Regions from separate parts of the Paenibacillus sp. MT124 genome, predicted to be linked through region 2. Evidence: predicted binding sites of a transcription regulator. Region 2 holds the regulator's gene; the other holds the start of a gene.
What was found. The regulator Rex, encoded in region 2, represses fermentation and respiration genes when NADH is low (regulators of the CRP and FNR family bind a similar motif). The targets are predictions, from matches to a motif close to TTGTGAAATATTTCACAA.
Positions count from the first base shown of each region.

Region 1 (7,709 bases), 2.4 Mb from region 2:
CTACCATTGCAAGACCGATTCCTGTGTTACCGCTAGTTGCTTCAATGATGGTATCACCTGGTTTCAGCTTGCCTTCTTTTTCCGCTTCTTCCACGATGCTGATCGCAATACGGTCCTTAACGCTCGAACCCGGGTTCTGATACTCAAGTTTCACGAATACTTCAGCACTGCCTTCAGGTACGATACGGTTGAGACGAACAAGCGGAGTACCTCCGATGAGTTCTGTTACGTTATTAACAACTTTAGCCATATGAATGCCCTCCTTAGTGGGATGAATAATACTTAAGTCCTGTTGCTTGTATTGTGCGGCCGGAGCAGCCTCTTGATGTTATAGAAGAACTGCGGAAATCCCTTACTCCATCTGGCCCAAATGCCTATCCATGGAATGGATATGAGGTTTCCGAAGGTTTCTTAGGGTTAAATATCGCTTTTAATCCGAGTAAACGAGTAGGTATTTATTATTTTTATCTTATCAACGTTACACGCCATTGTCAATATGAGTACTCAAAAAAATACTCTGTCCTGGGCCCTAAGCCCGTAGACAGAGTATTTTTTATCACGGTGCAGCATCCCAAATAATTATCCATCGATCGGTGAAAATCAGGAAGCGGGAATTTCAGCGATAATCACGGCTTCATATTTGTTGCGCAGCCTCTCTTCCACCTTGGGAAGTGGATCAGCCTGGCTCAGAGCCAGCTGCATCCGGATATCTTCACGTACCTCTTCTGCGGATTGAACCTGGGCATCCTGCTTATCGTTTAATTTGATAATGGCATATCCATCTTCGACCTGTACTGGCCCAGCAATATCGCCAACATCCAATTGTTCAGCCAGGTTCATGACGTCTTCCGGCTGAAACGGATCATTCTGTTCAATCCAGCCAAGCCGCCCTCCAGCGTCACGGGTGAAGCTGTCTGTTGATTCAGCTTTTGCCATATCTTCGAAGTCTGCACCCTGCTCCAAATCATCCAGTAACGAATCGGCTTGCTCTTCATCTTCCACCATAATCATGGACAGATCGTATTTCTCGGGAGAGATGAAGTCCTCGCGATGCTCGTCCCAGTAATGATCAATGTCTACATCCTTGACCTGAATGCCGCTCGTAGCGATTTTCTCCAATAACAGCCGATAACCAGCTTCCAGCTCAAGCTCTTGTCTCGTCAGGCCAAGCTGGGACTTCATCTCGTCAAAGTATGCCTGCTCCGAATCATAGCCATCCATCGCAACAGATAGTTCCTTCGCTATTTCCTTTGGAGTGACTGTCAGGTTCCGATCAACCGCCTCCGCATAAACCGCTTTGCGGTTCAGCATCTGAAGGAGCATATCGCTCCCATAACGCCGTTTCAGCGCATCGGTCCATTCCTTGTCCGTAATGACCTCTCCGTTAATTGTGGCAATGGCGTTTCCTTCCTCCTGACCTGTATCATGGGGTGCATCTCCATCATCCCGACCTGATCTCATACCCTGGACAACCATTACCGTCCCCATCACCAGCATGCCGAGCGTCAGGACAATTACAGCTGTCCACAGCCCTTTTTCCCGTCTCGTCATTCCGCGTCCCGTCCCCGCTTATATCAGTTCTTGGCTTGTTCTAGAATGGTCTCGAGTTGTTCTTTATTGAAATCATAAGCTTCATTGCAGAACTGGCACACCACTTCTGCTTTGCCTTCTTCTTCGATCAGTTGCTCCATTTCATGCTGACCCAGACTGATCAACGTTTTTTCGACCCGTTCCCGGGAGCATTGACAGCGGAAGTGAATATCCATTCCATCCATAACCTGTACATCCGGCAGTACACGCTTCAGCAATTCTTCCAGTTCAAGCCCTTGCTCCAGCAGCGTTGTCACAGCAGGTAACGTACTGATGGCATTTTCAATTACGGTGATTTCATCGTCGGTCAGCCCTGGCAGCAGCTGTATAATGAATCCGCCGGAAACAATGACCGAATTGTCGGTATCTACAAGTACGCCAACGCCTACAGCAGAAGGTGTCTGCTCCGATTTGGCAAAATAGTATGTGAAGTCTTCGCCCAGCTCTCCCGAAACAATCGGTACACTGCCACGATAAGGTTCCTTCAGGCCTAGGTCCTTTGTTACGTTCACAAAGCCTTCTGTGCCCACAACTCCTCTAACGTCAAGCTTACCCATACTGTTGCTTGGTAAATGCACATGCGGATTCGACACATAGCCACGAACTTCCCCTTTAGCATTCGCATCGGCAACAATCTGCCCAATGGGACCGTCTCCCTTGACCTGAATGGTTAGCTTCTCTTCACCTTTAAGCATTGCACCCATGATGGCTGCAGTGGTTACCGTACGCCCCATGGCAGCTGTAGCCGTGGGAAACGTATCATGTCTTCTGCGCAATTCCTCAACCAACTCTGTTGTTTGGACAGCAAAGGCTCTAACCCGTCCTTCCATTGCTGTACCGCGAATCAAGCGGTCCTGTTTGTTGTTTTCCAAGTCATTCAGCCTCCTTTGGCGTATACTATAGTATCTCTGATACACGATATATAAATTGAATGTGATATTCGTTCAACTTATAAACCCGTTCAATTTACAGAAAAAACGGCACAATACGTAAGACTGTAAAATCAGCCCGCTGCATGCCGTCTCTTTCCTTACCTTTCCCGGTTCCGCTCATAAATGATACGCAGCCCTTCCAGCGTAAGCAGCGGATCAACTTCCTCGATGCTGCGTGTTTCCTCTGCAATCAGCGGTGCAAGTCCCCCGGTTGCAATAACTTTGGGCTGTACACCCATCTCTGTACGAATGCGATCAACAATTCCGTCGACCTGTCCAGCATAGCCATATATGATACCAGCCTGCATGGCATGCACCGTATTGCGTCCTATAACCTTCTTGGGCTTCTCCAATTCGATGCGAGGCAGCTTGGAAGCCCGCTCATAGAGCGCTTCAGTGGCAATATGAATGCCCGGTACAATGGCTCCACCAAGGTAGTTGCCCTTCTCATCAATGCAGTCGAAGGTCGTCGCAGTACCAAAATCAACAACCACAAGTGGACCACCGTATCTCTCAACGGCTGCCACTGCATTGACAATGCGATCTGCGCCTACCTCACGCGGGTTCTCGTACCTTAGGTTTAGGCCTGTTTTAATACCAGGTCCCACAACCATTGGCTTTTTGCCAACATATTTTTCACACATCGTTTCCATCACATGCACAAGCGGAGGAACCACCGATGAGATGATGACTCCTTCAATGTCGCGTGTGGATATATCCGACATATGAAATAAATTATAAATCAATACGCCGTATTCATCCACTGTGGACTGACGGGATGTGCTCAGACGAAAATGGTGGAGCAACGACCGGCCTTGATACACGCCGAGTACAATATTACTGTTGCCCACGTCTACAACAAGAATCAAAGAGGTTCACCCCTCTTTCTTTTCGTTTAAATCTAGGCTGATATCAAGGCTCTCGAAAGAATAGGTTAACCTTCCAACCGAAATTACATCCACACCACTCTCGGCAATTCCACGGATTGTCTCCAGAGAAACATTGCCTGATGCCTCCACCTTCACATGCGGAGCCTGTTTACGAATTACCGTAACAGCCTCACACATCTGATCCGGATGCATATTGTCCAGCATAATGATATCTGCACCTGCCTGCAAGGCTTCATTCACCTGTGTCAGATTCTCAGTCTCCACCTCAATAGTCATCGTATGAGGAATGACAGCTCTTGCCCGCTTCACCGCTTCTGTGATGCCGCCTGCGCCTTTAATATGGTTATCCTTAATCATAACCGCATCGTACAATCCGAATCGGTGATTCGCCCCTCCACCGATCCGTACTGCATATTTTTCAAGCATGCGGTGTCCAGGGGTTGTTTTACGTGTATCCACCAATCGCGTAGAGAGGCCCTCTAATGCATCAACATATGAACGTGTGCGCGTTGCAATCCCCGACATGCGCTGCAGCAGGTTTAGCGCCAGACGCTCACCTGTAAGCAGACTGTGGGTGCTTCCTTCCACCTCTGCCAGCGTTGTTCCCCTAGTAACCTCATCTCCATCTTGAACCATCGGTCTAAATACGAGCGATGGGTCTACTACCCGAAATACCAGTTCAGCTACTGATATGCCTGCGATGACCCCGTGGTCTTTGGCGTGAATAACTGCCTTCGATTGATGGCCTGCCGGAATCGTCACACTCGTAGTGACATCCCCTGCCCCCACATCCTCGCGAAGCCAGTTTTTGATGGATTCGATGAGTCCTTCATTATATCCGTTCAGTATCATGACATCAATTCCTCCACAATCGCTTGTTCTCTTTGCTGCAAACTATGCTTCTGCCAAGCCGCATCATCACGAAGCGGGAAATCCTCACGGTAATGTGCACCCCGACTCTCCTGACGATGTAATGCCCCACTGGTGACCAGCCAGGCACAGGTTAACAGATTGGCGTATTCCATCTCTTCCTTATGTGTCAGCAAATAATTGAAGATGTCCATTTCACTCTCCAGTTTATCCAAGGCTCCCTGTAAGCCGGCACCGTTACGTCTCAGACCCACCTGACGAACCATCATCTTTTGCAAACGCAAACGCCGTTCCGAAATCGGCTGCTGCTCTTCCCATGTTTTATTCCCAACACTATCCGGCGGCAATTGGGAATCAATTTGTATTGAATTTAGCGGTGGCAGTGTTTGAATGCGTTCAACAATTCTGTGCCCAAATACGATGGCTTCAGACAATGAGTTACTCGCCAGACGATTGGCTCCGTGGACTCCCGTTGAGGAAACTTCACCACAAGCAAACAACCTTCCAATGCTGCTCTCTCCGTTCAAATCCGTTTTGACGCCGCCCATCATATAGTGTGCTGCAGGAGCAACCGGAATCCAGTCTGTGGTCATATCCAGTCCGTACCGCATACATGTCTCATATATGGTAGGGAATCGGTGCTTGATTAACTCAGCCGATTCATGAGTAATATCCAGATACACAAATGTACTGTTTGTCATCTCCATCTCACTAACAATCGCTCGTGCAACAATATCGCGCGGAGCGAGTTCAAGCTGTGGATGATAACGTTCCATAAAACGCTCACCTTTGATATTTCGCAGAAACGCTCCTTCGCCCCGTACCGCTTCAGAAACCAAGAAGCGCGGAGCACCCGGATAACATAGGGATGTCGGATGGAATTGAATGAACTCCATATCGCGAATGACTGCACCTGCACGATATGCCATGGCAACACCGTCAGCTGTGGCAACCTCCGGGTTGGTTGTATAGCGGTACAATTGCCCCGCCCCGCCGGAGCAGAGCACCGTAGCACGCGCTTTTACAAACACCTTTGTACCGTCAGACTTCTGAACCAATGCCCCTACACATTCTCCGTGATCCGTGATCAAGTCAATGACAAAATGCTCATCCCAGACTTCAATACCTGAATGTGCACTTGCCTGAGCTGCGAGAGCCCTCACGATCTCGTATCCAGTCGCATCACCATTTGCATGCAAAATACGGCGGTGACTGTGCGCACCCTCCTGCGTCAACGCCAGCTCGCCGTTCTCCACATCAAACAATGTGCCCAGACGGATTAGTTCCTGTACTCCATCCGGGCCTTCGTTTACCAATGCTTCCACTGCCTCGCGGCGACACAGGCCCGCTCCAGCCACAAGTGTATCCTGTAGATGGTACGCAGGGGAATCATCTTCAGCGATTACCGCAGCGATGCCACCTTGTGCATAGCGGGTATTGCTCTCCAGTAACGACTTCTTTGTAATCATCAATACCTGATTATGTTTGCTTGCCCTGATGGCTGTATATAATCCGGCAATGCCAGAACCAATAACTAGTACGTCCGTCTCCACAATGGGCAGCTGGGACAGATCAAAATCCACTATATATTGCGGTATCATCCTATTCACCTGTCTCGGAGCAAGAGTAGCGCATGCTACTTCACCAGTAACATGCGCTCTAGCGATTCTCTGGCTTTGTCGGCAACGGCCGGTGGTACGTAAATTTCCGGCTTCATCGTTTCCAGGCATTTAACCAGTTTCTTCAGGTTGTTGACCTTCATGTTTGGACACACCAGGAACTTGGTGGCAAAATGAAACTGTTTATCCGGGCTATCCAGTCGCAGCTGGTATCCTGTACCATCTTCCGTCCCCACGATAAACTCCTTAGCAGAAGAATTTTTACAATATTCAAGAATGGCTGTCGTGCTGCCTACAAAGTCTCCCATCTCCACGACTTCTGGACGACATTCCGGGTGTACGACAAACTCGGCATTTGGATATTTAGCTCTCATCTCAACGACATCTTTTACAGTCAGCATATCGTGAGTGTTGCAATACCCTTCCCAGATAATCATTTTTTTGTCTGTGTGCTGCTGAACATAATGTCCGAGGTTTTTATCCGGCACCCAGATAATCTCATCAGAATCAACAGATTGAATAACCCGGACTGCATTGGCCGATGTACAACAGATGTCGGTCTCCGCCTTAATCTCAGCCGAGGAATTGATATACGTCACTACTTTTGCATTGGGATGCTGCGCTTTCAGTTTACGCAGGCCCTCAACATTGACCATGTCTGCCATGGGGCATCCAGCACGTTCATCCGGAATAATAACCGTCTTGTTCGGGGCCAAAATCTTAGCGCTTTCACCCATAAAATGAACCCCGCAGAATACAATGACATCCGCATCCGTTTGTGCGGCTTTCTGTGCCAATAGAAATGAATCCCCACGAAAATCGGCTACTTCCTGTACTTCGTCACGTTGGTAATAATGAGCAAGAATAATAGCATTACGTTCCTTCTTCAACTCCATCAGCCGCGCTCGCAGCTCCCGGTTCATCTCAGCCTTGCGCTCTAAAGCCAGAGCTTCCACCTGTGATCCTCTCCTTTGACGGACAGCGCCATGCGCCGTTTCCTGTGACTATCTGCGTCGATATTTTCGCTTGAGAAACGAATCACAAGCGGTTTAACACCTAATGTACACAACGTTCACGACTCTGTCAATAAATGAAAAGGGCACAGAACAACACCCTAATCAACCGTTTCCTGCGTAGTTCGCGCTCTAGCTCGCAGTTATCATTATCTCTGCAATTTGAACAAAACGCACAAAAAAAAGAGAGCCTCTCGGCTCTCTTTGATCTGTTCTCAGAACAGGTTCTGTTAGAAATTAAGACGTTGGCTTCGTACCACCATCATCTGGATCATTACTGTTGCCTTTATCCAGATTCGGAGCATCGTTAGGGATATCTCCGGCAGGTGGTTCAGGTGTTTCGTCTTTGCCTTGAATGCGAACACGCACATCACCGATGTTATCGACGATTGGTTCTCCGCCTTCACTTGGCGTACCTTCGTTATCATTATCGCTCTCCGGTTTTGGAGTCAAGGAACCTGTCTCGATCAATTGTTTGATCTGATCCATTTCCAGTGTCTCCACTTCAAGCAACGTTTGAGCGATCAAGTGCATTTCTTTGGAATGTTTTACGAGCAAGTCCTTACATTTCTCGTAACATTCATTGATAAAGCGCTGCATTTCCTGATCGATCTCATAAGCGATGGAATCCGAGTAATTCTGTTCATGGCCAATATCCCGTCCAAGGAATACCTGTCCTTGTGAACTTCCGAATTGCATAGGTCCCAATTTCTCACTCATACCGTACTCCATAACCATGCTGCGAACAATACCTGTCGCTTGCTGGAAGTCACTGTATGCACCAGTACCAATTTC
Region 1 is NZ_CM179500.1:64,723-72,431, reverse strand. Features, by position in the region: gene cysK (cysteine synthase A) at 1-250, opposite strand, end outside; gene AC3RCI_RS00330 (peptidyl-prolyl cis-trans isomerase) at 601-1,551, opposite strand; gene hslO (Hsp33 family molecular chaperone HslO) at 1,575-2,462, opposite strand; gene AC3RCI_RS00320 (type III pantothenate kinase) at 2,621-3,391, opposite strand; gene nadC (carboxylating nicotinate-nucleotide diphosphorylase) at 3,398-4,264, opposite strand; gene nadB (L-aspartate oxidase) at 4,261-5,883, opposite strand; gene nadA (quinolinate synthase NadA) at 5,919-6,857, opposite strand; gene ftsH (ATP-dependent zinc metalloprotease FtsH) at 7,152-7,709, opposite strand, start outside.
Region 1: nadA (quinolinate synthase NadA) is a predicted target of Rex. The motif match lies at 6,928-6,945, and genes of this name have one in related genera.

Region 2 (7,709 bases):
AAACCTGATCCAATTGGCTGAATACCGCCTTTTTGGCTTCCAGATCTTCAGAAATCGTTTCGATAACCATATCGCATGATCCCAGTTCTGCCAGATGAGCAACTTTGGTAATACGGGATAAAATCAATTTTTTCTCGGCTTTGGTAATAGCCCATTTCTCTAATTGCTTATCGAGGTTTGTTTCAATCATGTCATATGCATGGTTAAGCTTCTCCGCTGTGTGCTCCACCAGAAGCACATCAAGTCCTTTGGCTGCAAGCATTTGGGAAATGCCTTGTCCCATGGTGCCGCCGCCGACAACTCCTATTTTTTTAAAAAACATGGTTCTGCTCCATCCTTTCGGTTCTCTATTTCTCTATTGTACCCTGTTCGCCGAAAATTACAAATTTCGACCCAACATATAATAATATCTTAGCACGAGTGAAAAGTAAAAAAAAATAACCGGCATAAATAAATTATGCCGGTAAAAGGGCGCTGTCACGAAATTGACAACGAAATTGCTCCCCAGACAAAACTTCTTCTCTCATCAGCGTATCCAATGAATTGTCGAAAATTGTCCGTTGTTCTTCGAGCAGACGTTTGGTCTGATCCATCAGATCCTGCAGAATCATTTTATTTTCGCGCATGAGCTCTTCTGTTGTAACCATATCCATGTTTACAATACCAAGCGAGGTCAGACCCGAAGCCATCATCGTCTGTACAACATTGGTCGCCTGTTCAAAGTCATTGCGTGAACCGGTACTGCGACCACCGTAGTACATTTCTTCTGCTGCTGCACCGCCAAGTGCAATCATGATCTGTTCTTCCAGAAAACGCTTGGTGTATAGGAATTGCTCCTGCTGCGGATTGTGACGTACATAACCGAGTGCCTGTCCACGCGGGCTGAGAGCAACCTGGCTTACGCTGCCAGGACGTACGAGCTCTGCCATGATGGCATGTCCCAATTCGTGAATGGCTACCCGTTTTTTCTCTTCAACACTGGATTCACGATCTGTCTTCTCACCCATCATGACTTTATCAATCGCCAGAGACAAGTGGCGCTGTTCAATGTTGAGCAGTCCATCTCTCATGGCGTAGATTGCTGCTTCATTCATGACACTTTCAAGCTGTGCACCTGAAAAGCCGTAGGATTCCTCTGCTGTTTTCTCCAGGTTTACACCTTCCATAAGAGGTTTATTCACCGCATGGAGCTCTAAAATATGTTTTCTGCCTTTCTTATCAGGCAGGTCCACCTGGATATGACGGTCAAAACGTCCCGGACGAGTTAAGGCGCTGTCCAGCATTTCCTTACGGTTTGTTGCTGCAATAACGAGAATACGCGGTGTATCAGATGTATAAATTCCGTCCATTTCCGTTAACAGCTGATTGAGCGTCTGGTCATACTCACGCTGCTGACCGCCTTCACGTTTACCACCAATAACATCAATCTCATCGATAAAGATAATGGCGTTCTCTTTGTTTTCTTTCGCGGCACGTGTTCTGGCATCACGAAACAAATCACGAATTCTTCCAGCACCTACGCCGACGTACATTTCTACGAACTCACTGCCTGAAGCGGCAACGAATACGGAATCAGTATAATGTGCAGCCGCTTTGGCCATCAGGGTTTTCCCTGTTCCTGGAGGGCCTGTAAGCAGGATCCCCTTCAATGGGCGAATCCCGAACTTCTGAATTTCTTCATGTTTGATGAGAAAATCAAGAGCTTCCCGCAGCTCCTGCTTGGCACTATCCTGGCCGCCAATTTCTTCAAACGTCAGCTTGGTGGGTCCTTTTTTCTTGCGCTTACGTTCCTGACCCGCTCCAACGGTAATGCCACCCCGCATCTGCATCATAAGCAGCAATCCGCCCACAACCGCTGCTGCGATCAGAATCGGAAAGATATTCACACCAATAAAAGCGAGAAAGATAATCAACACGGGGACAAAACCAATGGCAACTTCCTTCGTCCATTTAGGCATTAGGCCACACTCCTATCTGGCCGGGTACACGCGGCAGAATAATAAACTTGCTGGCATCTCCGTCTCTAAGACTTACATATACGTTATTGTCATCCATGGCTGTATTCACTTGAATACCATTGGTCGCCATCTTGGATAATGTTGGTGTAATTTCGGTGTACTGCTTGTTCTCCATCGCCTGAGCGACGGTAAACATTGCATCGCCCCACCAGTTCTCCAGGGCTTCATTCGAATGATCAACGACATCAAGTTTCAATGAGCGCGAGCCGATCAGGGTCTGTCCTTCTTTCTGAATATATTGAACCAATCTGCCCAAATCTACATTTGGTTGCAAATCAAGTTTCAATTGTACATCATTGCGGTTAATAGTTAACTGAACATCATTAACCCCTTCATACTGGGTTACCATTTTTTCAATCGGATTCTGCATGGCCACCTGACGATACACAAACCAACCTCCAAACAACACAACGGCTGAAATGACGGCAGTTAAAGCAATAGGCAATACTTTTAGCTTCAAGTGAGTTTCCCCTCCCAAATTTTTGGCCCATCCCTATAGCTTATAGGCATAATATGAATTGTGTACGAATGACCTGTGATGTGCCCAACAGGTTTTATTTCCTGTTTGATGTAACCTTGAATACATATTTGAGTATATCACATCGTATATACAATTTCGAAGGCGAAAATATGAATAAATTATTAATTTTAACTATTCAAATCCAGAATAATTTTCGAGATACGCCAAAAAACCGGATCAGGCGGGGTTCCGTCTGCCGGTTCTTTGAAGATTTTACCTGAAAAATCTCTGAATATCTGTTTAACTGTTTGGAATCGTATAGACCAAATCAACCTGTTCTCCATTGCTGAAGCGATAGAATCGATAATAGTTGTGCGTATCATCTTTGTAATAAACTTGCCATACATAGACGCCATTGACGACTCCAGGCATAATTCGTTTGATCTCTCCGCCCGGTACTTCAGAGCTGAATCGATTGCGAACTTGTGCTTCCGATAACCCGTTCTGCAGCAATTCACTGTGCACAGCGTTGCTTCCTGTGACCGGTTTATTGGTTGCATCAAACTTAACCCAGACGGCGATGTCCTGATTATTTTTATTTTTGGCCATCATCGTCCAGTAAATGTTATCTTCGCCTTCTTTTTGACCCCAGACGTATTTTCGGAGATCCTCATAAGAAGTTATCCCGAGCTGCTCCTGCGCCGCTTGAATAGCTAGCGCTTCTTCGTTGCGCTGGTCCTGGGTAATATAGACATAGAAGCGCTGTAATCCAAACAGAATCAAAACCAGGATGAGCAGCGAGATCCAGATCCATTTCTTTTTTCTTTTCAAAAGCCGAACTTCCTTTCCCCTATGACGCTGCTGCTATTCTGAAATTAACGGGCGAGCAGTCCGTCAAATGCAAGTTGAGACTCGCGCAGAATGCGCTCTTCATCCATAGTAAGACATTCACCATGTTTCACCAGCTGTTTGCCGTCAACCCATACATGCTCCACATCCTTGGCTGAAGCGGAGTAAATGGTATGAGAGATTAGATCCGTGTGCGGATAGAAGTGTGCTTGTTCAATATTTAGCGCAATGAAATCAGCCTTCATGCCGACTTGAAGTGCTCCCGTATTGTTCAGGAAGATGGACTTGGCACCATACCCCGTTCCAAGTAGCAGCGCTTCTCCCGCTGGAACCGCTGTTGGGTCACCGGATACTCCCTTATGAATCAAAGCAGCCAGTCTCATCTCTTCAAACATATCCAGGTTGTTGTTGCTTGCTGGTCCGTCTGTTCCGAGAGATACGGTTACTCCAGCTTTCAGCAGATCCGGAACACGCGCAACACCCGAAGCAAGCTTCAGGTTGCTTCCCGGATTGTGAGAGACCGCTACATCATGGCGTGCCAGAATTTCAATCTCCTCATCATTCAAATGTACGGCGTGAGCTACAAGAGAAGGTCGAGAGAAGAAACCGAGCTTTTCCAGATGTGCCACTGGACGCAGTCCATAATCCGTTACATTCTGTTCGACTTCGCGAAGGGTTTCCGACATATGGGTGTGCAGCGGCAGATCCAGATCATGTGCAACCTGTACCAGCTTCTCTATGTAATCCGGAGGGCAAGTATACGGCGCATGCGGTGAGATGATCGTCGTAATTCGACCACCAGCCTGTCCGTTCCACTCGCGTGCAAACGCAGCCGATTCTTGCAGTTTGCGCATTTGCTCTTCTTCGGAACAGAGACCAATGACACCACGTGCCAATGCGGCACGAATCCCGGATTGTTCAACCACTTTTGCCACCTGGTCCATATGATCATACATATCCAGGAATGCCGTTGTTCCGCCTTTCAGCATTTCTAATACAGAAAGCGAGGTGCCCCAATACACGTCCTCAGACGTCATTTTCGCCTCCATAGGCCACATTTTCTCCTGAAGCCATACTTGCAGGGCCAGATCGTCCCCGTGACCTCTCAGAAGGGACATGGCTGCGTGACCATGCGTATTGATCAGACCCGGCAAAAAGACCAGTCCTTTGCCATCAACCTTCGGCAGGCTCTCATCTCCATCCGGCAGTGTCTCACCAATATGCACAATCTTGTCATCTTCAACGACCATATATCCTTGAACCACGGTCCATTCCGTACCACTATTTACAGCAAATTTGCCGTTATGAATTACCCATCTATTTGTCGTCATCTTCCTCGTCGTCCTTTCCGTTCTCCAGATAATAAGCAAGGCTAAGCAGATCCGTTGTAAAATCAGCATGATGAATACGGACGTGCGGTGGTGTTTTCAAGATGGTTGGTGCAAAGTTCAGAATCGCTTCAATGCCGGATTCCACGAGCTGATCGGCTACGTTCTGAGCTTCGGTATCCGGAACGGTAATGATACCAATACGAATATTATCTTTTTTGACCGAGTCCGTTAGTTCATTCATGGGCTGTACTTTCAGGCTGTTAATCTGACTGCCGATCTTAGGACCGTATGCATCGAAAACAGCAACAATTTTCATGTTGTCTTTCAGATAGGCGTTGTAATTGGACAATGCATGTCCCAAGTTACCAGCTCCGACCAGAGCAACATTGATTTGCTGATCAATTTTCAATATATGACGGATTTTCTCGATTAGATACGATACGTCATATCCAATGCCTTTGCGACCGAAGTCCCCAAAGTATGCAAGGTCTTTGCGAATCTGGGCAGGATTAAGATCCAGGCGTAGTCCCAGTTCCTGTGATGACACCGTGCCCACCTCACGTTGATGCAGTTCATTCAAATAGCGCAAGTAAACAGGCAATCTGCGTACCACAGCTTCCGAAATTTTATCTGATTTCATTACATTACTCCCCCTTACCAAGGCCACAATAGATAAATAAAAATGTAGCATCCCGCATAACCTTTTTCGTTTCCGAATGAAATCATGCAAGATGCCTTATAAGATATCAAGTTAAAAGTGCTTCAAAAATAATTCACACTTTAATAAAGTTTACAGCGAGAAGCCCTTATTGCGCAACGATGTCACTCCTGATTCGAAGCAGACGCGTCCTGAGCCGGCGTTTCCAGCCACTCGCTAATCCGTGGAACCATCTGTTCAGTCAGCATATGTTCCATTTTGGGACCAGGTAATGAATATAGGAAATACTTTCCGTAATAAGACTCAATGACCCGTGTATCGTAAACGATGACTATACCCCGATCCTTAGCCGTACGAACAAGCCTGCCGAATCCCTGCTTGAAACGAATGACGGCCTGTGGAACAGACAGCTTCATAAACGGATTCTTTTTCTGTTCCTGCAGCAGTTCACTCTTCGCCTCGACGAGTGGATGGTTCGGTGGCTGGAAAGGCAATCTGACAATGGCCAGACATGTTAAAGCCTCTCCAGGGATATCTACTCCTTCCCAGAAACTGCTGGTGCCCAGCAGAACGGTTGCTTTCGCATCCTGGAACCTGCGGGTTAACTTGGAACGACTACCACTATCAACGCCTTGACCGAGCAGCGAAATATCGTTACCCGACAGCGCTTCTTTTAATGGGTCATACACCTGGCGCAGCATTCGGTATGAAGTAAAGAGCACCATCATACGGCCCCTTGTCGCAATAGCCGTTTCGGCCAGAGATCGTACAAGCATGTCGACAAAGTGAGCATCCCCCACACTGCCTTTTACGCTTGGGAAATCACGAGGGATGACCAGCAAAGCCTGGTCCCTATACCGGAATGGCGATGGCAGCATGGACGTCAGCAAACGGTTATTATCGGCTGCTTCCTGCAAGCCAAGCTGTTCAATCATGAACTGAAATGACTTATCGACCGATAGCGTAGCCGAAGTAAGGACAACGCTTTTCTTTTTATCGAAGAACATGTCCTTCAACTGTGCACTAACATCGACAGGAACGGCATACAGCTGCAGTGATTTGCTGCGGAACTGGCCGCTTGCCTCCATCCAGTATACCGTTTTGGCATCATCCATTCGCATGAAGAAACGTAGGTTTTCTTTGAGCGTTGCCAAATCCTTAAGCAGACCTGTAATGTCCGTGATCAAGCTATCCGATTGATAATCGTCCTGGTCTTCTTTGACTTCAAGAAGCAGCTTGTCTCCCTTGCGGATCAAGTCCCCCAGTGTGACATAAATCTGGTTCTCGTAATCCTGCAGCTCCTGCCACTTTGCCGGTTTCATTGAAGGCTTCAGTCTAAGGGAAAATTGCCCTGTTTCTCCGGGAGAAGCATCACTCCGCTCAGGCAGCAGGTTAAACAAGGCATCGCTCAAACGATCCCACATCTCTTTGACTTCAACAGCAAGCGGGAACATCTGGTCAATGACTGAGCCCCACTGCACCGAATTTTCATGCCCCGCAAGTTGTGTTCGCAGCATGGGAAGCTGACCGTTCCGACTATCCTTAAACAATCGGGTCAGGGTATGAACCAACGTGAAATATTTCATGTGAAGACCCAGGTGCTTACCCGCCACATCCTCGAGATGATGAGCCTCGTCGATTACGAGACTATCGTAAGCAGGAAGAAGCTGATGAGCTGCTTTTACATCCGTAAACAATTTGGAATGATTCGTAATGACGATATCAGACAATCCTGCTTCATGCTTCGCCCGATGGTAGAAGCACTTCCTGAACCAAGGACAAGAACGTCCCAGGCAGGATTCCGATTCGCTCTGTACCGTTTCCCAGAAGTCCCCACCGCGCGCACTGAGGTTCAGCTCCTCGTCATCTCCAGTCTCTGTCTGGGTGAGCCACACAATCATCTGAGCCGCTGTAAAGTAATCTTCTTTCGGTGTAGCAAACTCACGTTTGTTAATCTTGTGCTCAAACTTTCGCAGACACAGGTAGTGCCCCCGACCTTTAAACACGGCAGCCTTAAACGGAAAAGGCACCACTTTGGTCAGCAGCGGGATATCACGCTCCCGAAGCTGTTCCTGCAGGTTGATGGTATGCGTGCTAACCATTACTTTTCGTTCCTGCTTCACACTTTCATATATGGCCGGCAGCAAGTACCCCAGGGATTTCCCCGTACCCGTACCTGCTTCAATTAACAAATGCTTTTCTTCGTCCAGCGCTTGCCTTACACTGCTGAACATCTGTGTCTGTGCCTCGCGTTCTTCATAGTGATCCAGGGTATCCTGCAGATTGGCCCGGACCTGATCCATATACTGCTCAAAACTTACACCTTCGAGCGGATTACCTTCGCGTTCATCGCGTGGAGCACCGATCTCAGTCCAATCACTCACATTCAAGGC
Region 2 is NZ_CM179500.1:4,178,031-4,185,739, forward strand. Features, by position in the region: gene AC3RCI_RS18765 (3-hydroxyacyl-CoA dehydrogenase family protein) at 1-322, opposite strand, end outside; gene AC3RCI_RS18770 (AAA family ATPase) at 456-1,958, opposite strand; gene AC3RCI_RS18775 (hypothetical protein) at 1,951-2,478, opposite strand; gene AC3RCI_RS18780 (hypothetical protein) at 2,779-3,309, opposite strand; gene AC3RCI_RS18785 (amidohydrolase) at 3,354-4,658, opposite strand; gene AC3RCI_RS18790 (redox-sensing transcriptional repressor Rex) at 4,645-5,298, opposite strand; gene dinG (ATP-dependent DNA helicase DinG) at 5,481-7,709, opposite strand, start outside.